Linked DNA regions of Prochlorococcus marinus str. MIT 0918. The protein of the gene in region 1 interacts with the protein of each later gene in a pairwise test. Links are inferred from orthologs where the notes say so. Each region holds a gene or a part of one and is shown in the gene's direction. Other genes may lie near its edges. The genes, in order: O5636_RS06465 and O5636_RS03005.

What was found.
Region 2: the proteins of O5636_RS06465 (region 1) and O5636_RS03005 interact in binary tests that used the Escherichia coli proteins (3 or more experiments, as listed by UniProt). The link is inferred for Prochlorococcus marinus str. MIT 0918 from one-to-one orthologs.

What each region holds. Positions count from the first base shown.
Region 1 is NZ_CP114780.1:1,168,314-1,177,487, forward strand. The notes cover bases 4,016-6,908. They hold O5636_RS06465 (DNA polymerase III subunit gamma/tau), read left to right. Parts: upstream 4,016-4,561; coding sequence 4,562-6,256; downstream 6,257-6,908. Other genes in these bases: clpX (ATP-dependent protease ATP-binding subunit ClpX), read left to right, coding at 4,016-4,486; O5636_RS06470 (glycosyltransferase), read right to left, coding at 6,267-6,908. In the rest of the region: O5636_RS06445 (aspartate-semialdehyde dehydrogenase), read right to left, coding at 1-744; tig (trigger factor), read left to right, coding at 894-2,312; ATP-dependent Clp endopeptidase proteolytic subunit ClpP, read left to right, coding at 2,370-3,020; more of clpX, read left to right, coding at 3,134-4,015; more of O5636_RS06470, read right to left, coding at 6,909-7,577; O5636_RS06475 (SpoIID/LytB domain-containing protein), read right to left, coding at 7,624-9,150. UniProt on the Escherichia coli protein: Part of the beta sliding clamp loading complex, which hydrolyzes ATP to load the beta clamp onto primed DNA to form the DNA replication pre-initiation complex.
Region 2 is NZ_CP114780.1:552,947-571,307, reverse strand. What follows is about bases 5,942-9,958. They hold O5636_RS03005 (DNA polymerase III subunit alpha), read left to right. Parts: upstream 5,942-6,242; coding sequence 6,243-9,758; downstream 9,759-9,958. Other genes in these bases: O5636_RS03000 (PAM68 family protein), read right to left, coding at 9,765-9,958; gatA (Asp-tRNA(Asn)/Glu-tRNA(Gln) amidotransferase subunit GatA), read left to right, coding at 5,942-6,170. Outside these bases: trpD (anthranilate phosphoribosyltransferase), read left to right, coding at 1-996; carA (glutamine-hydrolyzing carbamoyl-phosphate synthase small subunit), read left to right, coding at 1,036-2,181; O5636_RS03030 (STAS domain-containing protein), read left to right, coding at 2,265-2,612; O5636_RS03025 (Mini-ribonuclease 3), read left to right, coding at 2,609-3,025; 23S rRNA (guanosine(2251)-2'-O)-methyltransferase RlmB, read left to right, coding at 3,025-4,263; O5636_RS03015 (DUF1816 domain-containing protein), read left to right, coding at 4,416-4,646; more of gatA, read left to right, coding at 4,707-5,941; more of O5636_RS03000, read right to left, coding at 9,959-10,151; rpsO (30S ribosomal protein S15), read right to left, coding at 10,188-10,457; Holliday junction branch migration protein RuvA, read right to left, coding at 10,524-11,201; O5636_RS02985 (cAMP phosphodiesterase), read right to left, coding at 11,221-11,607; O5636_RS02980 (DMT family transporter), read right to left, coding at 11,635-12,525; dnaG (DNA primase), read left to right, coding at 12,656-14,713; O5636_RS02970 (serine hydroxymethyltransferase), read right to left, coding at 14,750-15,211; O5636_RS02965 (Y-family DNA polymerase), read right to left, coding at 15,276-16,544; O5636_RS02960 (LexA family protein), read right to left, coding at 16,553-16,999; and 3 more genes. UniProt on the Escherichia coli protein: DNA polymerase III is a complex, multichain enzyme responsible for most of the replicative synthesis in bacteria. This DNA polymerase also exhibits 3' to 5' exonuclease activity. The alpha chain is the DNA polymerase catalytic subunit.

The sequences.
Region 1 (9,174 bases):
TCTTAAGACAGGGACTCTTACACAAGTTGCAGTTAGAGAAAGATTAGGCTGACTCATAATCTTTCTAGTTTCATTAATCATTTTCATCTCTTCTTCACAATAATTATTTGACTGAAGAGGTGAATTATGTAGGAAAAGATTAAACGCAAGTGAATAGGGTAAGACTTGACTAATAGCATCTTTTCCATCTAACACATCTTGACTTAATCTTTTCAACTCATCCATAGCTCTAGTCCCTGCCCCACTGGCTGACTGGTAAGTTGAAACTACCACTCTTTTTATGGGTAATTTTGAGGCTAATGGGGCTAAAACCAAAGATAATAAAATCGTAGTGCAATTTGGATTTGCAATTAAACCTTTATGAGAAAAGGCGTCATTAGGGTTAACTTCTGGAACAACTAAGGGAACATCAACATCCATCCTGAATGCATTGGAATTATCAATTATAAGAGCTCCTAATGAATTAATCTCTGTTCTCCATTTACGAGATACAGATCCACCAGCAGAAGCTAATACCAAATCAACATTTTCAAATTTATTTCGTGAAACCTCTTCAACTCTTAACTCAGTGCCTTTCCATATTTGAGTTTGACCAGCAGATCTTTTCGAAGCCAATAAACGCAATTCTTTAAGAGGAAAAGACCGTTCTTCAAGAATTTTCAATATTTCAATTCCTACTGCTCCTGTGGATCCAAGAACAGCAACAGTCAAAGGTCGATCAAAAAAAGGTTTTTGAAAAGTCAAACTAGAAAAACAAAATAGTTTAGAAAGAATGAGATCTATCTAATTTAGAAAAAATGTCCAAAAATAGATAAAAGACAAATAGCTTTGGATAGATGGCCTTACTCTTATTTAGTGTAATAGGCCAATGAGCCAAGATTTTTATCTAACCAATGAGTAATTCTCAATTAAAAATAAAAACCAAACCCCTCCCTAATAGTCGTTTAGCAATTGAACTTGAGGTTCCTGCGAAACAATGCAAAGCAAGCTACGAAGAGGCACTATCCACATTATGTAGATCAGCCAATATACCAGGTTTCCGCAAAGGAAAAGTACCAAAGGCAGTTATTCTTCAACAAGTTGGTGCTATGAGAATCCAAGCGTCAGCATTGGAAAAACTTTTAGAAAAAGTATGGAAACAAGCTCTAGACGAAGAATCAATTAAACCACTCTGTGATCCAGAACTAGCTAATGGATTTGACAAAGTCTTAGAAAACTTTAATCCTGAAAAAGCATTGTCTATTACCTTAGAAACAGATATCTCACCTACACCGAAATTAAAAACTACTAAAGGTTTAACTGCAGAAGTAGAACCAATTAAATTCAACACCAACAAAGTTGATGAGCTTATAGAACAATCAAGAAAACAATTAGCAACTGTTGTTCCAATTGATAACAGAGCTGCAAGTCATGGAGATATTGCTGTAGTGAGTTTTAAAGGTACTTTTGTCGATGATGGCAGTGAAATAGAAGGAGGGAGTGGAGAGGCTATGGAGATCGAATTAGAAGAAGGGAAAATGATCCCTGGGTTTATAGAAGGAATTTATGGCATGAAAATCAATGATAAAAAAAGTTTAGAATGCATCTTCCCAAAGGAATATCAAGATGAAAAAGCGAAGGGAAGAAAAGCCAAATTTGATATTGAATTAAAAGATCTAAAAACTCGTGAACTACCAGATCTGAATGATGCTTTTGCAAAACAAGCAGGTGATAAAGAAACCATGTTAGAGCTAAGAAATGATCTTACAGAACGTCTGAAAAAAGATAATGAAAACTTAAATCAAAAAAAACGTCAGGAATCAATATTAAATAGCTTAGTGGAACAATTAGAAGTTGAACTACCAAAATCGTTAATTGATCAAGAAGTAAGAAATTTAATTGAAAAAACAGCTAGAAATTTTGCTGATCAAGGTATTGATGTTAAATCAACATTTACTCAAGAAGTTGTTAATTCTCTTATGGAATCTTCCAGACCTGAAGCTGAAGCCAATTTAAGGAATAGTTTTGCACTGAATGCGTTAGCTGATGCTGAAAATATTGAAGTAGAGCCTCAAGAGCTTGAAAATAAATTAGAAGAAATAAAAAAAGAACTTGCATCTCAATCAAATATTGACCAAGACAAATTACGTACCATTGTTGCTGATGATCTACTTCAAGAGAAATTATTTAAATGGCTAGAAAAACACAATACGATTATTGAAAAAAAACCAAAAAATAAATCAACCAAGTCAGAGAAAAAGTCAACAGAAAAGAAAACACCAAAAAAATCTCAAAAAACAAACACAAACAATGGGAAAACAACTAAAGATTAAAGCGAATCATAAAATCTAATTATAGGATTATTTAAATAACAGCCTGGAACCATCAAGGTGATTAACACACACTGCGCACATCCTATTCAAAACATATGGAAAAGCGACCGACCCAGTTCAGGCCCAGGAGTTCTGCCAACAGTCATTGAACAATCAGGGCGAGGAGATAGAGCATTTGATATCTATTCAAGGCTTCTTCGTGAAAGAATTATCTTTCTTGGAACTGACGTAAATGATCAAGTAGCAGATGCATTAGTTGCGCAAATGCTGTTTCTTGAAGCTGAAGACCCTGAAAAAGATATTCAGCTATATATCAATTCTCCTGGGGGATCAGTAACTGCAGGTCTGGCTATCTATGACACTATGCAGCAAGTAACTCCTGATGTAGTTACCATTTGCTATGGCTTAGCTGCAAGTATGGGAGCTTTCCTATTAACAGGAGGAAGTAAAGGGAAAAGACTTGCATTACCTAATTCAAGAATCATGATTCACCAGCCCTTAGGAGGCGCTCAAGGTCAGGCTGTTGAAATTGAAATTCAAGCAAAAGAAATTCTTTTTCTTAAGGACACTTTAAATACTTTGTTAGCAAGGCATACTGGCAAATCTGTCGAAAGAATTTCTGAAGATACTGATAGAGACCACTTCCTTTCTCCCCAAGAAGCGGTTGAATACGGCCTGATAGATAAAGTTATTACCAGTCTCAACTAAATAGGAATCGTTACGGAAAGCTGACTAATCATCAATTCATGACGATCCTATAGATAAGAGCTGATCATTCTTAATCAGATCCAACAACCAATCCTGGAACCCTTTCAGAAACGATGGCAAAATTCGAAGCCCATCTTAAATGTTCATTTTGTGGCAAATCACAAGAACAAGTGCGCAAGTTAATTGCTGGACCAGGAGTTTATATATGTGATGAATGTATCGATTTATGCAATGAAATTTTAGATGAAGAGCTATTAGAAAATCCTGGAAAATCAAAACCAGTAGGCAATGAGAAGATTCCCAGCAATTCTCCAATTCCATCAACACCAGCTCCTACACTTTCATCTATTCCAAAACCTATAGAAATTAAAGAATTCTTAGACAAGCAAGTAGTAGGACAAGAGGATGCCAAAAAAATTCTTTCGGTCGCTGTTTACAACCACTACAAACGTCTAGCCTGGACAGGTAATGACAAAGAGGAAACAGACCTTTCAACAACTAAACTCCATAAATCAAATATCCTTCTAATAGGGCCAACTGGTAGTGGAAAAACTTTATTAGCACAAACCCTTGCGGAACTACTTGATGTACCATTTGCCGTTGCAGACGCTACTACACTGACCGAAGCTGGCTATGTAGGTGAAGATGTAGAAAATATTCTTTTAAGACTCCTTCAAAAGTCTGATATGGATATTAATCTCGCCCAAAGAGGAATCATATATATCGATGAAATTGACAAAATTGCTCGTAAAAGCGAAAACCCTTCTATCACAAGAGACGTATCAGGAGAAGGGGTTCAACAAGCATTACTAAAGATGCTTGAAGGAACAACAGCCAATGTTCCTCCACAAGGGGGCAGAAAACATCCTTATCACGACTGTATTCAAATTGACACTAGCCAAATATTATTCATATGTGGTGGAGCTTTTGTTGGCTTAGAAGATATAGTTCAAAAACGATTAGGACGAAATTCTATAGGTTTTATGAATTCTGAAAATCGCACGCAAAAATATAAAAATTTAGAAGGAGAAAACAAACAATTACTAAGCAATTTAGAACCTGATGATTTAGTTAGATATGGTCTTATTCCAGAATTTATTGGAAGAATGCCTGTAAGTGCTGTATTAGAGCCACTTAACGCAGAAGCATTAGAAGCAATCCTAAAAGAGCCTAGAGATGCAGTAGTCAAGCAATTTATTACTCTTATGAGTATGGATAATGTGCAACTCAATTTCGAAGATAATGCAATTAAATGCATCGCTCAAGAAGCATTTAGAAGAAAAACTGGTGCTAGAGCATTAAGAGGAATTGTTGAGGAATTAATGCTAGACATTATGTATAGCTTGCCTTCTCAACAAGGAATAGACAAATGTACAGTTACAAAAGAAATGGTTGAATCTATTACAGGGGGAAAAGTTGTTCCTCTACCTGAATCAAATAAAAGGTCTAAACAAGAATCTGCCTAAATAAACTATCGAAAAACTCAGCTTCTAAAACAATTAATTTTCTAGTCTTCTAATATTTTTGACCTATTAAGCAGCATGATTTCCAATTACCAACCGCTGCATCATAAATATCGTCCAAAGCGATTTGATGATCTTGTAGGACAAGAATCAATTGTATCTACACTTAAACAAGCAATAAATACTAATCGGATTGCACCTGCCTATCTTTTTTGTGGGCCTAGAGGTACTGGAAAAACTTCCAGTGCAAGGATTTTTGCCCGTTCTTTAAATTGTTTAGCAAATAACGGACCAAATATTAATCCATGCGGCAAATGTAGCGTTTGTATAGAAATTACTAATAGTATCGCTTTAGATGTGATTGAAATAGATGCTGCTTCTAATACTGGTGTAGATAATATTCGAGAATTAATCGAAAAAGCTCAATTTGCACCTGTTCAAGCTCGTTGGAAAGTATACGTAATTGATGAATGCCATATGCTTTCGAATGCAGCTTTTAATGCATTATTAAAAACCTTAGAAGAACCTCCATCACAAACAGTTTTCATATTAGCCACAACTGATCCACAAAGGCTTTTACAAACAATTTTAAGCAGGTGTCAACGTTTTGATTTTCGTCGTATTTCCTTAAGTTCATTAACAAATCATTTGCAAATGATTGCTATTAAAGAAGAAATTAATATTAATAATGAATGCCTTAGTTTAATTGCTAAACGTTCTGCTGGTGGGCTGAGAGATGCAGAAAGCATGCTAGATCAATTAAGTCTATTACCACCACCAATAAACTTGGATTCAGTATGGGAATTACTTGGAGAAGTTCCTGAAGAAAAATTACTAGAGCTTGCAGCTTCTTTAGCAATAAAAAATCCAAGTAAATTATTAGAAATACTTAATAAATTAATAGATGATGGTAAAGAGCCAATAATAATTCTTCAAGGAATCGCGTCTATACTTAGAGATTTAGTAGTAAGCAAATCTATAAAAAATAAAGCTCTATTATGCAATATATCTAGCAACTCTCACGATAAACTAGAAGAAATTTCCTCAAAAATAAATTTGGAAGATATTTTACGGTGGCAAGCTTATCTGAAAGGTTCAGAATCACAAATTAGATTAAGTTTACAGCCAAAGCTATGGCTAGAAATTTTACTTTTAGGAATGCTAAATACACAACCTAATAACAATCAAGCAACCCCCATTAAATCTCGAAGTATCAATGAGAAATTAAAACCTGTTTCAGAAGAAAAACCTTCAGATTTGAATAATCTAATTGGGATAAAAAAAACTATTGTTCCAGCTGAAAATAATGTATCGCAAAATGAATTGTCAGATACTTGGAAACAAATACTTTCTAACGTTGGTTTACCTTCAACAAAAATGCTTTTATCCCAACAAGCCAAACTTACAACTTTAACAAAAAATCAAGTCATAATAAAAGTATCAGAGAATTGGATAGGGATGATTCAAAGTCGAAAAAGTATTATTGAAAAAGCGATTAAAGAAACACTAGGAGAAAGTAAAGAGTTAATTCTTGAAAAACAAATAAATCTAAAATCTATGAACGGGGAATTAAATAGTATTGAATCAAAAGTAGAAAAGAAACAAATATTAAATGAACAAAAAATGGATTCTAATCAAGAGTTAACGAAAAAATTAGAAGGTAAAGATAATGAATCAAAGAAAACAATCAGTAGGGAAGAATTAGTTTCAGAAGAAACAGAAAATTTTGCAAATTTTTTTAATGGAAAGATTATTAATTTAGAAGATGAATAAATAATAATAACTAAAATCCTTTATGAGTGGTTTTTAACCAGATCAATTTTTTTGATCTAAATGCCATATTAATTGTGATTAATGGAATTACAAAAAACCAATGGGATAAATAAATAATAAACATTAATAAGTTTACAAAATGAGGAGAAGGAATATTAGGGCCAGATGAGTATTTTTTCGCACCACGAAAACAAGCAAATCCTGAAATAGTAAATGCAACCAAAGATAAAGGCCAATATAGAGGCAGCGTTTTTGTCACAAGTGCAATGAATAAATCAAAAAAAGATATGACAGGCAACGCATATTGCAATAAAAAGAAAGCAATTAAATCAATAAGTTGAACAATAGTTAATTTCTTAGATATCAATAAAGACCAATAATCAAAAAAACGCTGCAATCCACCTTCAGCCCAACGTTTTCTCTGTCTCAATAATGCTTGAAGAGATTCAACACCCTCCTCTGTTACAGGAGGATTCCAAAGAATTCCTATAGAAGCTCCAGAGATTAAAAATCTAAAACTTAAATCCAGATCATCAGTAACTGTTTCCTCATTAAATCCCCCACAACTATCTAATGCGATTCTATTTAAAAGCTCCCCGTTACCCCTTAATTCAACAACACCATTGATATTCTGTCGCCCTTCTTGAATAACAGCATCCATGGCCATTTCCATCGATTGACAACAAGTCAGAAAATTCTTCTGAGAATTCACAACAGCTTTTCTTAATTGAATAGCTGCCAAGCTCCCTTCTTTGGCAACCGGCATCAATCGCAGCAAAATATCTGGAGGGAAATCTGCATCTGCATCCAAAATAAAAACCCATTCTCCGCTTAATTTTTGTAAGGCATAATTCAATGCTCCTGATTTTCCTCCTCCCGACGAAGGAGCTCGATGAAGGATTTTGATATTTGAAAATGTTTGGCTCTTTTCTTCTAAAATTGATGCAGTATTATCTTGGCTGCCATCATTAATAATGCATATATTAATTTTTTCTTCTGGATATTGAACATTAGCCAATCTATTAATTAATTTTTCTACTACTGTTTCTTCATCCCTAGCTGAAACCAAAACATCAACAGAAGGTAAATCTTCAGCTGGTATCGAAGAATATGTAACGGCTGAAGAGATACTTGCTCGAGAACGAGCCAATAAAACAACTCTTAATCCATAACTACCTAATAAAAACAAAAACAGTAATGCTGGAAAAAGTCTGTATGGTGCATCAAATGAATGAGGTAAAGCCCCAGCAAAAGCACATGCAAATAAAAATAAGCATGCCTTGCCTCGTCGGTTTTCTCCAGTTACTCGAGCTAAGGCCATGACATTCCCGAGGTTTAGAAAAAGACTCTAAGAGGTCTTCTCAAAACTATTCAAAAGATTCATATGTTGTTCCTGGGTAATAATGCTTAAGAATCTTCTTGGTTGTCCATCCTCTATGGGCTAAATCAATTGCACCAGCTTGAGATAAGCCAGCTCCATGACCAAAACCTCCTCCAATAAATTGCCAAGAACCTTCTTCAATTTGTTCAACATAAAAAAGCGTACTAGGCAAATTTCTCAGATTTCTTCTAATAGCATCTAATCGAAGAATAATTTTTGAATTTTTTTTGCTTCCTTGAATCTCCAATGCTAAAACTCTGCCACTAGTACCCCGTTTTAAAATATTAATAGTCTTAGGTAGAAACGTAGATAAGTTTGTTAAAGCCAATTTTTCCTTAATTTCTTCTGCTTTTAAAACTCTTTTCCATCTAAAAAGGCGATGATTATTACCAAAAGCACCATCTCGTTTCTTTAAGAGCCTTTGTATCTGAAAATCTTCATTTAAAGGCAATGAAAACTGCTTCCGCCAGCGTGTCGACCCATCTAAAAAGGTTTTAAGATAGGGTAAAGAAGCCATAGACCATGCCTCATTGCCAGCAGCACCTACCCCTCCATTTGTAGCATGATATACAGCATTAATTGGTTGGCCATTCCAACTAAGTATCTTGCCAGCAGTTGATGAAATAGCTCTAGCAACTGCATCATTAGATTGATTAGGATCTTTATAAACCTGACACTGAGTATTGCTACATAAATGATATCCATCAATTTCAAAACGCTTTCTATTAGAAATAGCCCATGTTCTAGCCAAAACTGCTTGTGCAGCTAATGCTGCAGGGGGAGATGAACTCCCAATTTCATGAGGTAAAACTCCAAGTAAATATTTCTCAATAGGAACCTTTTCGATTAATGACCAACTTCCATATGCATCAGGTTTCAAATAAAAAGGTCCTGAATACAAGCCTCCCTTCCAAAACAAACCATCAGGAGCAAAAATTTCTAAATCTCCGGAAATTAAAAAATCAATTGAACCAAGTTTTAAGACTGGTTTAACCTTAAAGAACACATTTTTCTGGACAATTCGAGAATTAAAATTTTCAGGTATATTATGTCCCTCAGAAATCCATACCTCCCAGTCAGATGGATAGGCAACTAGGCTTGGAATCCCCTCTTGCCTTAATAATTCTGAAACCCTCTGAGCGGATTCAAAACTTGCAAATGGACCAATAACCTGCCTAACAAATTTTAGAGGCCTTTGCAGATCAACTCTTTGCCAACTTATTGTTATTTGAGCTGCTTTATGCGTCAAACCCTTGGAATCTTTCAAAAATATTGGCCTGCCAGGACTAACTAACTTCAAATCTGCTGCATGAGACCCATCCAGACGTGGTTTACCTAAATATGTTTCCAAGCTAACTAACAGTTCCTGAGAGTCTTTAAAAGGTAATGGTTGAGTAGTTGAAAAATGAGTTGGCAAAATTTGAGCATCCTCGGCCCTATATTCATAATTACTAAAATCAAGCAGCAGCAATAAACTACAAAAAAATACTTTGGGTACAAAAAAACTGTTCATCAACCTCATAAAAATTAAATCAGC
Region 2 (18,361 bases), 610 kb from region 1 along the record:
GAAAAGGTTTTATCAGCTGAAGAACTGAATTCATTGGAAGCCAAAACTCTTATGAATGCCTGGCTCAAGGAAGAACTTTTACCTGTACAAACAGGAGCTTTTTTAACTGCTTTAAGAGCTAAGCCTGTTTCAGGTCTAGAGCTTTCTACTATGGCTGAAGTTCTTAGAGACGCATGTGAATATTCTTTGAATCTTTCTGAATCGTTTTTGGTAGATACATGTGGTACAGGGGGGGATGGAGCAGATACTTTTAACATCTCAACAGCAGTGGCATTTGTTTCTGCTGCTTGTGGAGTAACTATTGCTAAGCATGGAAACCGAAGTGCAAGTGGAAAGGTTGGTTCTGCAGATGTTCTTGAAGAACTTGGGATAAATTTAAATGCGCCTCTTGAATTAGTTGCTAATGCTATTGAAAAGACAAATATTACATTTTTATTTGCACCTGTTTGGCATTCTTCTTTAGTTAATTTGGCTCCATTAAGAAAAAGCCTAGGAATAAGAACTATTTTTAATCTGCTTGGACCGTTAGTAAATCCATTTCGTCCTAAAGCGCAAGTGTTAGGTGTCGCGAAACAAGAATTGCTAGACCCAATGGTAGTCGCAATGAAAAACCTTGGCCTAAAAAGAGCCGTAGTTGTTCATGGAGGAGGAGGTTTGGATGAAGCATCTCTCGAAGGCAGTAATGATTTTAGATTTCTTGAAAATGGCCATATAAATTCCAAAGTGATTAATATCAAAGAATTAGGGCTTAAACCTGTATCAAATGATGAGCTTAAAGGTGGCTCATTGATAACAAATAAAGAGATTCTTCAAACTGTTTTGCAAGGTGAAGGCACCCAAGCTCAAAAGGATGTAGTAGCCCTTAACACTTCTTTGGTTTTATGGGCTTCAGGAGTTGAGATTGATATAAGTAAGGGAGTGAAAATAGCTTTAGAATCTATGGAATCTGGTAGGCCTTGGGAAAAATTTAATGAGTTAAAAGGATTTTTAGAATAAATATTTTTAGAATGACAAGTTTTTTATTATTATTTTAATATGACTACTTTTGAGAAAGACGATGCAATTTTGCTTTTATCTGATGGCACTTTAATAAAAGGAAAGTCTTTTGGAAGTAAAGGTACTGTAATAGGTGAAATAGTATTTAATACTGGCATAACCGGATATCAAGAGGTTTTAACTGATCCAAGTTATTTTGGGCAATTAATAACATTTACATACCCTGAACTAGGTAATACTGGAGTGAATTCTGAAGATAATGAATCTGATTCCCCATATGCAAAAGGTGTTATCGTAAGAAACTTTGCTCGAACACCTAGTAATTGGCGTGCAAATATCACTTTTGAAAAATGGCTTAAAGAAGAGAATGTTGTTGGCATATATGGTGTTGACACAAGAGAACTTGTAAGGCATTTAAGAAGCTCTGGAACTATGAATGCTCTTATTTGCTCTGAATTGAAAGAAGTTTCTTTGTCTAGTTTGTTAGAAAGAATTCAAGCTGCTCCTATCATGAAGGGACTTAATTTAGCTGAAAAAGTTACTACGACAAAGTTTTACAAATGGGACACAACTGCTATTCCAGAATTTGATAAAAGATTGAAATTGGAACCACAAATTCCTTTTAAGGTTGTAGCTATTGATTTTGGGATTAAACGATCAATTTTGAACCGGCTTGTAGCACATGGCTGTGAAGTTGTTGTGCTGCCTTCGAATGCAGGCTATAAAGATGTATTGGATTTAGAACCAGAAGGAATCTTCTTTTCAAATGGACCTGGTGATCCAGCTGCTGTTAAGGAAGGAATTGATTTAGCTAAAAGATTAATTGAAGAAAGAGATTTACCTATGTTTGGCATATGTCTAGGCCATCAAATCTTAGGTTTGGCTCTAGGTGGTAAAACTTTTAAATTGACCTATGGACATAGAGGTTTAAATCATCCATGTGGCATAAGTGGCCGTGTTGAAATTACTAGCCAAAATCATGGCTTTGCTCTTGAAGCAGAATCATTAAATTCAAACAATGTAGATATTACTCATTTAAATCTTAATGATGGGACAGTAGCAGGCATAGCAATGTGTAACAGACCTGTTTTCGGGATTCAATATCACCCAGAAGCCAGTCCAGGGCCTCATGATGCAGATTATCATTTTGCACGTTTTGCTGAAGTAATGTCAGAACGACGTTGAATCGTGGTTGACTTGCTCATTGATAACTACACTTCTTTTGAGAAGCATTAGGGAGGATTGGTCCCATAAACGATTTACAACGATTGACCGTTTCTTTGCGGGGTGGGTCTGAGAAAAAGAAAGGCTGTTTGGTTTTTTATTTCACTGGACAGCTAGATGCTTATTCAGAGAAGCAATTTACAAATTTTGTTAATGAAAAGTTCACCGCAAATAAATTGCCCGTTGTCTTGGATTTAACAAAAATTGATTTTATAGATTCTTCTGGATTAGGAGTTATTGTTCATTTTGCTAAAACTTGTAAGAAGGCTAAGAAATCTCTTGGTGTTGTTGGTAATGCAAGAGTTGTTCAAACAATAAAACTTGTTCGTCTAGAAGATTATCTTCATTTGTCATCAGACTTAAGTAAGGCTCTTAGCCAAGTTGCGGCTTGACTAATTGGATTCGATCTTTACAACCATCAGGTTCTCCTGATGATCTAGGACCTATTCAATTAGCTTGGTTAGGAGATGCCGTTTGGGAGATGCATCAAAGACTTCGCCTATGTCAGAAACCAGCTAGAGCAAAAGATCTTCATGATTTAGTTGTGACTAAGGTTAAGGCGGAAGCACAAGCAGAAGCCCTTTCATCTTTAGAGATTCATTTAACTGAAATTGAAAGAAATTTTGTTAAACGAGGACGCAATCGAGTTTGTCGTGGCTCTCGTAAGATAAATATTGCTATTTATGGAAAGGCAACTGGATTCGAAACTCTAATCGGATGGTTGTTTTTAAAAAACCCAATTCGCCTTGCACAATTATTGGATCAATTAGATGCAATTCAATCTGATAAACCTTTATTAAAATAATGAGCTTTAAAGATCGCCGGGGCAGAAAAACATCTCGATCTTCTTCAATAGAAGGTAGGAAATATCGTGGCAACCCTTCTTCAATGAGTTGGCAAGAAACCAATAAAGATCAGTCACAAGGAAAAACTTATAGAAAAGCTTCAAGAGCTTTTAGCGAAAATTTTGTTGATAATGAAAATCAAAAAAGAGACTTAAGGAATAAGAAAAATAAATCAACTTCTAATCAGAGCTTCTCTAGTCCTACAAGAGAATGGGGCCGCGTACAATCAAAAAGAAATACAGACAGATTTTCTAATAATTCCGAAGAGGTAAAATATTTTGATAGACGAAGAAAACCTATTTTTCAAAAACACCAAAAAGAAGGATTTATCAATAAAAATCAAAATCATGAGCGAGAAGAAGAAAAGACTGTTTTTCACAATGAGTCAAATGATATTTTTTGGGGTAGGCATGTAATTCAGTCAATTCTTGAGTCTGGTAGGCCTATTCATAGAATTTGGTGTACTGGTGAGATTAGAAGCTCACCTCGTTTTTTTCAACTTTTAAAAGATGCCAAATCTTTAGGTGTTCTAGTTGAAGAAGTTTCTTGGGCAAGATTGGCTCATTTGACTAGTGGTGGTGTTCATCAAGGCATTGCTCTTCAAACAGCAGCATCTGAGACTTTTGACTTAAAGGCTTTGATAGAAGGGTGTAGTTCTTTAGACGAACCTCCTGTTTTGATAGCTCTTGATGGTCTTACGGATCCTCATAATTTAGGTGCAATAGTTAGATCTTCAGAAGCTTTAGGAGCTCATGGAATTATTCTTCCTCAAAGACGAAGTGCAGGATTGACAGGATCTGTAGCAAAAGTAGCTGCAGGTGCATTAGAACATTTACCGGTTGCAAGAGTAGTTAATTTGAATAGAGCTATTGAAGAATTGAAGAGAATTGGATATACAGCTATTGGTTTGGCAGGAGATGGTGATAAAACTGTTAATGAAATTTCGTTTGATGGCCCATTAGTTCTTGTAATAGGGTCTGAAGATAAAGGTCTTTCTCTTCTTACAAGAAAATATTGTGATGAACTTGTAAGAATTCCTTTAAGAGGGGTGACATCTAGTTTGAATGCTTCAGTAGCAACATCAGTATTTATGTATGAGATTGCTCGTCAAGGATGGATGAAAGACCTTTCAGGTCAGGCTCCATCTCCTAAGTTGCTAAGAGCAAAATTGACAACAAAACCTTTAAAAGACTATTAGAGGGTTGCTATGAACAACCTTAAATTATAAAGACAACGTTATATTTTAAAGTTGAAAAATGCTTGATTGATCATTTATATAAAAAAAAACTAAATTTATCATTAGATTTTTTATATCAAAGTAGTAACATAAGAAAAGATCTTTTATAAATTATGGGCCCAATTAGGGCATTTCGAAGCATAGGTAATAGTTTTGGTTTGGCCTGGTGGGCTCGAATCGAAACTAATAATCCTGCTACCACTTATTGGTTTGGACCTTTCTTAACCAAGAGAAGTCTAAAAGCCAAGATGAAATTATTTTTAAATGATTTGTCTGGCGAAGGAATAGGGTCTATCAATCACAGCTATGTTCGCTGTAGAAGAGTTGAACCTTTAACTTTTTGAATTTATCTTCTCTTTGTTTAGATAAGATAGTTTCATATATTAAGTATTTCGGATTAAATAATGACCATAGCTAAATGGCGAGAAAGATTGATCAAGGGAGAAGTGTCTTCTCTTGAACTTGTAGAGAAAAAAATTTCTAGAATAGAAAAACTCGACGGTACTATTCATTCTTTTTTGTATTTACACCATGAAAGAGCGCGGAAATTAGCTTCTCAAATAGATGAAGCTAGAGCTGCTGGTAAAGAGTTACCTCCTTTAGCAGGTATTCCTATAGCCATTAAAGATAATCTATGTACTAGAGGTATACCGACTACATGTTCAAGTCGAATATTAGAAGGATTTATACCACCATATGAATCTACAGCAACCGAAAGACTTTGGAAGTCAGGAGCAATATTAATAGGAAAAACAAATTTAGATGAGTTTGCGATGGGAAGTTCTACAGAGACCTCGACTTTTGGAGCAACTTTTAACCCTTGGGATACTACGAGAGTCCCAGGTGGGAGTTCAGGAGGCAGCGCCGCTGCTGTTGCATCGGGTTTGTGCGTAGCTTCTTTGGGATCTGATACTGGAGGCTCGATACGGCAGCCTGCTTCTTTTTGTGGTGTTGTAGGACTAAAGCCTACTTACGGTAGGGTTAGTAGATGGGGTTTGGTAGCATTTGCGAGTTCATTAGATCAGATCGGCCCTTTCGCTAATAATGTTGCAGACTCTGCAGAACTTTTACAGGTTATAGCAGGAAAAGATCCTAAAGATTCAACATGTTTAGATGTTCCAGTCCCTGACTTTACAGAGCATTTGTCTGCCTCTATATCAGGTTTTCGTGTTGGACTGATTAAAGAATGTTTTAACCAGAAAGGACTTGATTTAGAAGTGAAGGAATCGGTTTTAAAAGCTGCTGCTCACCTTGAATCTCTTGGAGCAGAGGTAATAGAGGTTTCATGTCCTCGTTTTATTGATGGAATAGCTACTTATTATGTAATTGCACCCTCAGAAGCCTCAGCAAATTTGGCTAGATACGATGGAGTGAAATATGGTTTTAGAGCGGACAATGAAGATTGTCTGTCTTCTATGACTTCTTTTAGTAGAGCTAAAGGTTTTGGCAGCGAGGTTCAAAGAAGAATTTTGATAGGCACTTATGCATTGTCTGCAGGGTATGTAGATGCTTATTACAAAAAAGCACAACAGGTGAGGACTTTAATAAGACGTGATTTTGATAATGCTTTTCAAAATGTTGATATTCTTTTAACCCCTACGGCTCCTACTACTGCTTTTGCTGCAGGGGCACATGAGAATGACCCTTTGTCAATGTATCTTTCAGATCTATTGACTATTCCAGCTAATTTAGCTGGGCTCCCAGCTATAAGTCTTCCTTGTGGGTTTGATAAAAAGGGATTGCCTATTGGTCTTCAACTAATATCAAATGTTCTTGAAGAACCCCGTTTATTGCAAGTAGCACATCAATATGAGCAAACTGCTCATGTAATGGGTTCTGCACCAGCCACAAATTTAATACCTTCTTAATATCTTGCACTATATGTAGCGTTATGTGTGAATAAAGAGGCTGTATATTTAGTGTCTTAGTAGAATAGAGTAATGGCATTTGTACCATTACATAATCACAGCGATTACAGCCTTTTAGATGGTGCTAGCCAGCTGCCATTGATGGTTTCACGAGCAAAAGAGCTTGGCTTCCCCGCCTTAGCTCTTACTGATCATGGCGTTATGTATGGGGCTATAGAGCTTTTGAAATTATGTAAGAAAGAAGGAATCAAGCCAATTATTGGGAATGAAATGTATGTGATTAATGGTTCAATATCCAACCCACATCAGAAAAAAGAAAAGCGGTATCATCTTGTAGTTCTTGCCAAAAATGCTGTTGGATATAGAAATTTAGTCAAATTAACAACAATTAGCCATCTTCAAGGAATGAGAGGGCGAGGGATTTTTGCGCGAGCATGTATAGATAAGGAATTGCTTATGAAATATAAAGAAGGTTTGATTATTTCTACAGCATGTCTTGGAGGTGAAATCCCTCAGGCTATTTTACGCGGACGTTTTGATGTGGCAAGAGAGGTTGCAAGTTGGTATAAACAAACTTTTGAGAATGATTTTTATCTTGAAATACAAGACCATGGAGCAATGGAAGATAGAATAGTTAATGTTGCGATGTCACAACTATCTAAAGAGTTAAATATAGAATTAATAGCAACAAATGATGCACATTATTTGAGCGAAAATGATGTAGAAGCACATGATGCATTGCTTTGCGTACTAACTGGTAAATTAATTTCAGATGAAAAGAGATTACGTTATACAGGAACAGAATATTTGAAGTCTGAAGCTGATATGAAGAAATTGTATCTTGATCATCTAGATGAAAAGATAGTTGCAAAAGCCGTAGCTAATACTAAGATTATAGCCGATAAAATTGAGGAGTATTCAATTCTTGGTGATTATAAAATGCCTACTTTCCCCATACCAGGTAGTAGAACTTCCATTGAATATTTGTCAGAAGTTGCTCAGCAGGGATTACTAGAAAGACTGAATTTAAAAAATATCGATTTAGTGGGAGAAGATTACACACAAAGATTATTCAATGAACTGAAAATTATCGAGCAAATGGGATTCCCTACATATTTTCTTGTTGTTTGGGATTATATAAGATTTGCTAGAGAACAATCTATACCTGTAGGACCAGGGAGAGGTTCGGCAGCAGGATCATTGGTGGCTTATTCACTAGCGATTACAAATATTGACCCTGTAAAGAATGGGCTTCTATTTGAGAGGTTTTTGAATCCCGAAAGGAAGTCTATGCCTGATATAGACACTGATTTTTGCATAGAAAGACGTAGTGAAGTAATTGACTACGTCACACAACGTTATGGAGAGGACAAAGTAGCTCAAATTATCACATTTAACAGAATGACTTCTAAGGCTGTTTTGAAGGATGTTGCAAGGGTTATGGATATTCCTTATGGAGAAGCAGATAGACTTGCTAAGTTGATACCTGTAGTTCGTGGAAAGCCTGCAAAGCTTTCTGCAATGATAAAAAAAGATTCACCAAATACTGAATTTAGAGATAAATATCAAAAAGACCCTTTAGTAAAAAAATGGGTTGATTTAGCTATGCGTATTGAAGGGACAAATAAGACTTTTGGAGTTCATGCTGCAGGAGTGGTTATAGCATCTGATCCATTAGATAATTTAGTACCACTTCAGAGGAATAATGATGGGCAAATAATTACACAATATTTTATGGAAGATATAGAATCTCTTGGACTTTTAAAAATGGACTTTCTTGGATTAAAGAATTTAACTATGCTAGATAGGACAGTAAGTCTTGTCGAAGAGTCTATAGGAGATGAAGTTAACCTAGATGAATTAGTTATGGAAGATAAAGAAACTTTTGACTTGTTATCAAGAGGAGATTTAGAAGGTATTTTTCAGCTTGAATCTAGTGGAATGCGTCAGATAGTTAGAGACTTAAAACCATCATCATTGGATGACATATCGTCAATTTTAGCTTTATATCGACCAGGTCCACTTGATGCAGGGCTTATACCTAAATTTATAAATCGTAAGCATGGTCGAGAATCAATTGATTTTCCACATCCGTCTTTAGCACCAATACTTGAAGAGACTTATGGGATCATGATTTACCAAGAGCAAATTATGAAAATAGCTCAAGATCTGGCTGGTTATTCCTTAGGACAGGCAGATCTGTTGAGACGAGCTATGGGAAAAAAGAAGGTTGCTGAAATGCAAAAACACCGAACTTTTTTCATTGAAGGAGCAAGTAAAAACGGAGTTGATTCTTCGATAGCTAATAATTTGTTTGACCAGATGGTTCTTTTTGCCGAGTATTGTTTTAATAAGAGTCATTCTACTGCTTATGGAGCAGTTACTTATCAAACTGCTTATTTAAAAGCGCATTATCCCGTTGCCTATATGGCGGCATTGTTGTCAGTTAATGCTGGCTCAAGCGATAAGGTCCAACGATATATCGCTAACTGTAATTCTATGGGGATAGAAGTTAAACCTCCAGATGTTAATTCATCTGGTATAGATTTTACTCCTAAAAACAATCACATCCTTTTTGGACTAACAGCTATAAGAAATCTTGGAGAGGGTGCTATTAGACAATTAATTAATTCAAGAGAAGATAAAGGTCCTTTTCTTTCTTTAGCAGATTTATGTGATCGAATACCTATTAATATTTTAAATAGGAGATCCCTCGAAGCATTAATTCACTGTGGAGCACTTGATTCATTTAATCAAGAATCAAATCGTGCACAGTTGATTAAAGATTTAGATTTAATTATTGATTGGGCCTCTTCCCGTGCTCGGGATCGTTTAAGCGGACAAGGTAATCTTTTTGATTTATCAATTGGCTCTTCGAATCAATCAGGTCAACCTGAGGCTGTTTGTCCCCCAAAAGGAGCTTTAGTTAGTGATTATTCTCCAACTGAAAAGCTAAGACTAGAGAAAGAATTACTTGGTTTTTATTTGTCTGATCATCCTCTTAAACAACTCTCTTCACCAGCCAAACTTATTGCTCCGATTGGTTTAATTGATTTGGATGAGCAAAAAGATAAATCAAAAGTAAGTGTAATTGTAATGATTACAGATATGCGAGTGGTTAATACTAGAAAAGGTGATCGAATGGCTATTTTACAGCTAGAAGATTTAACAGGTTCTTGTGAAGCTGTGGTTTTCCCAAAGAGTTATATGAGGCTCTCCGATCATTTGTTAACTGAAGCTCGATTACTTCTTTGGGGGGGAGTTGATAGAAGAGATGAAAAAGTTCAATTAATCGTTGATGACTGTCGTTCAATAGATGAAATGAGATTTGTATTAATAGATTTATTACCTGAGCAGGTTGGTAATATTGAATACCTACATCGTCTGAGAGAATGTATATATAAACATCGCCCTTCAAAGGATGAGCTTGGAGTTAAAGTTCCTGTTGTTGCTGTAATTAAAGATTATAAAAAGAACAAATATATTCGCTTAGGCCATCAGTTTTGTGTGAAAGACCCTAATGCTTTAATTGAGTCCTTGAATCAAATATCCTTTAATGCAACTTGTAGTAAAAGCTTGGTTAATTAAACTTTTCTATTCATTTGAAGGATTTACAGGTTTAAATGCACTACGCATCTTTTTAATATTTGGTCGAATATTTTCGAAACCTAATAAGCTCCCTGATGCTTCTTCCCAACTTGCGGAAAGAATTCCATAGCTTAATCCAAATAGACCTGTTAAAAAAAAGATTGCTGAGCTTGTTAGGGTTATTGATGGAGGAACATCTGTTATCCCTTTGATAATTAACCAATAACTTAATATAAATACCCCCATGCCTAAAAAAGTAGGTATACCTGTAGTAAAGGCTATTCTCCTTGCCATTCTGTTGGCGACTTCTTTAGGTATAGATGATTTGCGTACACGCTTAGGGGCAATATTGGATGAACTTACATTCTTTTTTTTAGTATATTTTTCTGTCATGTTGTTTTTATGAGGTTTTTTAATTTAGTCAGCCTATTAGCCTCGAAGACCAAGTTTGCTAACGAGAGCATTGTATCGATTTAAACTTTTGCTTTTTACATAACTAAGAAGTCTTTTCCTTTGGCCAATCATTTTTAGTAATCCTTGCCTAGAAGAAAAATCATGGAGATTGCTTTGAAGGTGTTTGCTGAGTTGAGTGATCCTTTCGCTTAACATTGCCACCTGTACCTCAGCAGAGCCTGTATCAGTCCCGTGAGTTTGGTGTTTGTTGATGATTTCTTGCTTTGCTTGAGTATTGAGCGCCATGTTTGTAAGGAGGATTTACTGTTGAAATGCTAAATAATTACCTAATCTAACTCCTTGACCACCTTTCTATCCAGTCTCTTTATTTATTAGAACAAGAGTTTCTTTGAGAAGGGTCTCGAAATCAAGGCTTTTTGGTTTAGTCACTTTTTTTTCTTTTCCTGATTTAGTGGATCTTAATTTAATCGATAATGATTTTAGTGCTGTTTCAATTTCCGAGTCTTTATAATCTATATTTAATAAAGCACTTTTTACTTCATCTATAATTTCACTATTTATATCCTCATCTAAACTAGAGCAACTTTTCTGTTGTAGATCAACTTCATCTTTTATAAATTCAGAGAGTTTATTGTTAAGTTCGATTATAAGTCTTTCTGCAGTGCGTTTGCCTACTCCTGGAGATTTTGTAAGGTGAGCACTGTCTTTTTGTACAATTGCTAAGACTAATTTTTTGGCATGGTTGGCTTCAAGAAGTGCTATTGCAAGTTGAGTTCCTACTCCACTTACACTTATTAATTTCCTAAAAACATCCCTATCAGCTCTGTCAATAAATCCAATTAGAGTTGACCCATCTTCACGTTGTACATGATGAATCCATAGAGTCAATATATTTGAACCATTAAGTAATTTAAGATTTCTACTTAAAAGTTGAATTTCATAACCAATACCGGAACAATTAAGTATTACTCCTACCCGAGCTCCATGCCTCCAGTGCTCAATTGTTTCTCCCTTTAGCCAGCTAATCATAAGCGGTTTTTATATCAAATTAACCTCCATCAATCGAACATCCAATCATTGCACCTGCTGCTCCTCCTGCTGGGACGGCCCACCATCTGTCTTTACCTCGTGTGCCAGACATAGTTAGCCCTGCTCCGAGCAATCCTCCTATCAGTGAGCCTTCTTTACAGTCATTATTGTCAACATCTTGAGGTATCGCACCTTTGTAGTTTGCTGATGAACCTTTGCATGGTACTTCTACTGTCTCATTCCAACTTTTTACATAGCCAGGAGATTTTTCTGTTCCAGGAAAATATTGCTCTCTATATTCATTCCTTGTACATGTTCTAGACCTAGAGAATCCTGCTTGAGATTCATTTGCAAGTGCAGTTGAGCAGAAACTTAGAGAACAAGCTAGTGCCAGTAAAAATTTCATAGCGTCGATTACCTTTGTTTTATCTTATTAGAAATTTGGTAAATCGCTTAAAGATATTAATGTTGCCAAGAGAATACATGCAGCTCCTATAACTAAATAAAGTGTTACAGGCTCTGAGAAAAATATGGTACCCCAGAGTGAGGCGAAAAAAACTTGAGAATAATTTATCGACCCTGCATGTCCAGCAGGCAAGAGAGAAAGACCTTGTGTAATCAATAATTGCCCCAGCTGAGTAAAAACACCTATTCCTAAAATCCATATCCATTCATCCCCTTGTGGAATAACTCCTTGCTGAAATAAGAATGGCAAAGTTACTGGGATTGAAATTAATGGAAAATAAAAAACAATTACTAAAGGATGCTCGGATTTTGATAACTTACGCACTGTTACATATGCAAGCGCAGTAAGGAATGCGCCACCTAAAGCAATACCTATTGGCAAGAAGGTAAGATTCTGGGATGAAGGACTTGTCCAAAGTGGGTGAACTACAACTTGTATACCTATCCAACCAAGAATTATCGCAAATATGATTTTACTCCTTATTTTTTCTCCTAGAAATGGCCAAGCTAATATTGCAGAAAATACTGGATATGTATATTGAATTATTGTTGCTGCTGCAAGTGATAGTGATTCGACCGCTTTAAAAACACAAAATAATGCAGCTGTTCCTATCAACCCTCTAGATATAAGTAATTTTTTATTTGCCCCCCAAGGATTTATATCATCCTTTATCATCATTAATCTTGTAGTTATTATGCTGAATAAAGACCTGAAGAAGATTAGCTCTGCAACAGGGATTCTCCCGTTGAGTTGCTTGATGCAAACTGTCATCAGGCTGAAGGCAAGAGCACTTCCTATTAAAGTAAAAACACCATGAGTGTTAATTTTTTGATTCTCTTTACTTATTTGTAGGTTCATAAGGCTATAAGGATTTTATTTTTAGTGCGAGAATTATTTGATTTAATTGCTTAGATGTCTTTTGCGCACATTTAAATAAAGTTCTCAATCCTATTTAAATCCATTACTGTATGTACTTCATAATTGCATAATGAGAAACCTACGACTCCATCAACGTACTTTAGATTCTGTTAAGGAAAGAGCTGATATTGTAGATGTCGTAGGAGAACATGTTGTTTTAAAGAAAAAAGGTAAAGAATTCGTTGGGATTTGTCCTTTTCATGATGACAGCAGGCCTTCCATGACGGTTTCTCCTGCGAAGCAGATTTATTATTGTTTTTCTTGTGGTGCTGGAGGTAATTCTATTAAGTTCCTTATGGAACTTAATAAGCAGAGCTTTGTTGAAGTTGTTCTTGATTTGGCGAGAAAATACCAACTTCCAATTGAAACTTTAGAAGGCGCTCAGCAGGAACGTTTACGTCAAGATCTTTCAAGAAGAGAAAAGCTTTTTAAAATTCTTTCGCTTACAAAAGGTTGGTTTTGTAATCAATTACATCATTCAACAGGATCTCAAGCGTTGGAATATTTGCAAAAAGATCGTCGCTTGAGTAAAGGAACAATTGATGGATTTGAACTTGGTTTTGCTCCTAATAGATGGGATGGACTTTTGAGATATATGGTTGATGTTGAGAATATTTCCACTGATTTACTAATTGCAGTTGGTCTTATTGTTCCGCGGAAAGGGAAAGATGGTTTTTATGATCGTTTTAGGAATCGTCTTATTGTTCCAATTCATGATCGACAAGGGCGTGTTATTGGATTTGGTGGACGAAGTCTTGACGGATCAGAACCTAAATATTTGAATTCACCAGAAACTGAGATTTTTGAAAAAGGAAAACATCTCTTTGGATTAAATAAAGCTGCCGATACAATTAGAAAAGTTGATAAGGCAATAGTTGTAGAAGGGTATTTTGATGTCATTGCTCTCCATGCAGCTGGCATTAATAATTCAGTTGCAGCTTTAGGCACGGCTCTTAGTAACCAACAGATTAAACAGCTATGTCGTTGTAGTGATAGTAAAAGAATAATACTTAATTTTGATGCAGATAGAGCAGGGATTTCAGCTGCAAATAGAGCTATAGGAGAAGTCGAGCAGCTTGCTATGCAGGGTCAGTTGGAATTAAGGATTTTACAGCTTCCTTCTGGTAAAGATCCAGATGACTATCTTCAAGAGCATTCAGCGTTTGACTATAAAACTCTTATTGAGAAGTCTCCTCTTTGGATTGATTGGAAAATAGATCAGGTATTAAAGGGACTTGATTTAAGCAAAGCTGATCACTTTCAGAAGGCTGTTAGTGGATTAGTGCAGTTATTAGGTAAATTGCCTCAGTCAGCTTTACGTTCTCACTATTTGCAGAAGGTGGCTGAGCTTCTAAGTGGCGGTCAAGCGCGGTTAGCTTTGCAATTAGAAGAAGATCTTAGAACACAGATAAAAGGACAAAGATGGCATGGCCGGGCTAGTCGATTTGAGTTGCCTAGTGAGACATCTTTAAGGGAACGTACGGAAGCTCAGATTTTCAGGCTTTATTTGCATTGTCCTAATCATCGGGCTTCTATTCGTATGGAATTAAGACAAAGAGAGCTTGAGGATTTTGCTCTTCACCATCATAGATTGCTTTGGGTTGCGATTAGCGAATTAGAAGAGGCGATTTTAGGCTCTACTCTTCTAGAATCAATTGCTCGAGGTGACAACAAAGGAAATGAGTTGTCAGAAATTGATCTTCCTGAAAAACTTTTAGACCAACTTGTTTCTAATAACAATATTGCGCTTAGTTCTACGCTTACATGCTTTTTAGAACTTAATGAGTTTCAGTTGGTTTCTATAGAAAACCCTCTTCTTCAGTTACAAGGGACATTAGCTGTTTTAGAACGTCAGAAATCATTAAAACGATGTAGACACTTAATTGAGGCTTGGAGCGGGCAAAGATTAGAGACTCTCGAAACCTGCCTTTCTGTACTTATTGAGCAAGAGAAACAACAACCTACTGAGAAATATGATATGGAAAGTAAAATCAATGAAATGTTTGAAAGATTAAATATTGAGGCCCTAACATTTCAGGAATTATATTATACAGAACGTAAACATATTCTTTATTTAGATCAACAAAGATGCTCTCTTGATCAAGGTAAAGAAACTATTACAGCATAATTTTTTTAGCAGTTTATTTTCTTTTGATTGATTAAGTTAAAAACAAAACCTTTTTAAAGCAGATATTATTTTCCTTGGGTTGTCTTCCATTGAATAAGCTTCATACTCTAATTCTGGATTACCTACTAATTGAACGGAAGCTCTTAAAGCATTTAGTTTGTAAGGGCTTATTTCTTGGCCTTTACTGCTATTAATTAAATTATCATCATTACATTCCTGAGCAATATGTACAGATTCGTGCCTTAATGCTCTTCTTATCATTAGACCAGTTTTGAAAGACCCCCCGGTTGCATTGTCCTTAGCAAAATTGTAGCCACCATAGTCTTTAGCATTTTTTGTACATATGACTACTATCTTTTCCTTTTTTTTTAAAAAACCAAAGAATTTATTATCTATAAGACATAAAGGACTGTTCTCTACTATCTTGTAATTAGCTTTTTGAATTAAGTCTAATATTTTTTCTTCTTTTGAGTTAAGAAATATAAGGAATTCCAACATGTTGTTTGCAATCTTGATATTTGCTTGTACTTATAATACTTGATCTTATTGCTTTTATAGAAAGTCATGCGATTACAATGGGAATTTCTTTAAAACGTGTTGTTGCTGAAGCACTCAAATGTTTACGACACATTTCCCAATCTTTATTTGCCCCACATATTGCCCAATTGATTGTATTTTGTCCATAGCGTTTGTTTAGCCTATCAATTACCTTCATTAGGCATTCTTGCCTTAATTTATGTTCAGCACTATATTTTGAAAATAAATTTAGCTGAAGAGAGTCCTCACTTAGAAGGTTCTGCATGATTACACCTGCTTTCATTAGTAAGCGATTAGAATGAAATATTTGTTTTGTTAGATTAAGACTCGCAGATAAAAGTAGTTGCGTATCATTGCTAGCTATATTTAGATGTTGACTTGCTGATTGACTATAAAATGTTGATGTATAATGGCTAGTGCGAGTAAATATGGTAATAGTGTTGGCTTGTAATTTCTGACTTCTTAATTTTTGACTTGCACGTATTGTGTGAATTGCTATGGCCTGACGCAAATCTTTTATATTAGTTATAGGGTGGCTAAAGCTTCTGCTAACACAGATTTCTTTCTTTGCTATCGGTTTTGTTGAGAGTTCTAGACATGTTTTTCCTTTTAATTCATGTTGTAAACGTATACCTGTTATGCCAAACTTCGTTTTTAGTAAATTTTTTGGCATGTCTCGAAATTGCTTAACATTATTAACTCCTTGTGATCGACACCAGTACGCTAATTTTTTCCCAACCCCCCAAACATTTTCTATTGCAATCTTTTCAAGCCAATCATCTTGATTAACAGCTACCTCCAAATCAAATATACCCGCATAATCTGACATTGTTTTAGCTATATAGTTTGCTAGTTTTGCTTGGCTTTTTGTTGAGCCAATTCCGATGGCTATTGGTAGACTTAAGTTTTGGTAGATTAATTCACGTAATTGTTGTGCCCAAAATTTGAGATCGTGATTAGAAGGTCTCTGTACTTTTACAAATGCTTCGTCAATTGAATAAACCTCTACTTCTTCACAGTTAGCTTTTATGAGATTCATTAAGCGTTGACTCATGTCACCATATAGTGCGTAGTTTGAGCTTCTTATTTCAACATCAAGTGTTTTGAGCTTATGACGTATTTTGAAATATGCCTGTCCCATTGAGATGCCAAGTTGCCTTGCAGCAGCATTTCGGGCGATGATGCAACTATCATTATTTGACAAGACTACTAATGGTCGGCCATGTGTTGATGGATCGATGCTTTGTTCGCATGCAGCATAAAAATTATTACTATCAATTAGTGCTATTGCCATAAATCCTTTTAGTTACTTATATGGCCCAGGCTATGAATAGAATATATTGCTACTCCCCAAATTTGGACATTGTCGTGATGACGTAAATCAATTGATGGATAATTAGGGTGTTCTGCTTCTAGGTAGGGAATCCCTTTTTGATAAGTTAATTTTTTCAGAGTAAAAGATCCATCAATTATTGCCACTACAATTCGGCCTGGTTTTGGATCTAGACTACGATCAACGATTAATAGATCCCCATCTAATATCCCTGCATTGCTCATTGATTGACCTTTTACTCGAAGGAAAAAGGTGCTTGATGGATGGCGTATTAATTCCTCATTTAAGTCAATACCTATATCAATGTAGTCATCAGCGGGTGAAGGAAAGCCTGCTTCGATATGCTCTTGCATTAAAGGAAAGACTTTTTTTGACCTCTCAAGCTGGGAAGGGCTTACTCCTTGGACAAAAAGCATAGCTTAATCAGTACTCATGTACTAGTATAGTATATGTGTAGGTCTTCGTGTGGTTGTGCGCTACTAGTTGACTTATTCCCTGTGATAAGGGCCCCTGTTGGCAATAGTTGTTGCTCTATATATTTGCTCTAAAAGTAAAAACCTTGCTATCTCATGAGGGAAAGTCATGGGAGAGATGCTAAAGCAATAATGAGCAAGGCTCTTGATGTCAGGTGATAAGCCATCAGGGCCTCCAATAATAAAGGCAATACGTTGGGATCCAAGCTTTTGTAGCCGATTTGAAAAAGCAATAGAAGTTAAAGACTCACCTTCTTCGCTAAGAGCAATTAATAATTCATCCTGCTTTAGTGAAGAGCGAATAGCTTGTGCTTCTTTATTGATATTGCTGTCTTTTATTTCAGTAATTAATAAACCAGGAAGCCTTTTTATGTAAAGATTAAGAGCAGTTTGTATCCATGACTTACGAATTTTTCCTACAGCAATAATTCGATACCGAGATGGGTTGAACACTATTTATTAGAAATGTTGAAAAAAGAGAACATTAGTCTTCTTCTAGAAGCAATCTTTCAAAAGAAATATAAAGGTCATCTTTTTGAGAAAGTTGCTTGGGTTGTTTTTCCTTAGGAATATGAGGACTGATTTCAGAAGAAGTATTTGACTTATTAGTTTGATGTTTTAAGTGTTGTGGTGTTTCTGAATGCAGTAACTCAGTTTGCTTTAGACGATTAATTAAGTGAGGGGGGATTGTGCCGTCGGAGCTGGCTTTAATTAACTCTCTGAAGAGTTTTTGAGGGTTTAGTTCAGTTTCAATGGGATGCTGTTTTGAGGCTTTTTCTTTAGAGCTACTTTTAGGAGTTGCTAGTGACTTAGGTAGTTTACGTCCTAAATCACGTAGACGTTCAAGACTGTGAGAGTCAAAGGCCATTTGTTATAGGTATATGTGCTTTGAAGAGTTAGAATGGTTTTTATTGTATTTGAAAATCAATCAATTAATTAAGTGTATGGATATTTCGCTAATAATTTCATTGCTGTTTTGAGCTTTAAGCGATTTCTGTAAGGAGAAAAACATGTCGTTTTCAGGGCATTCACCACGCAAGAGATTTGGCCAGCATTGGCTTAAAGATGAAAGTATTTTAGAGAAAATTATCGAAGCAGCTGATCTGAAGTCACTTGACAGAGTCTTAGAGATAGGCCCTGGTCGTGGAGCTCTTACTAAAAAATTGATTGAGTCAAGTGTTGAATTGATACATGGAATTGAATTGGATGTTGATTTGGTTGTTGGATTGAGGAAACGCTTTGAAAATGAGTCTCGATTTACTTTGCAAGAGGGGGATGTCTTATCAATTTCATTAAAACCGCCAG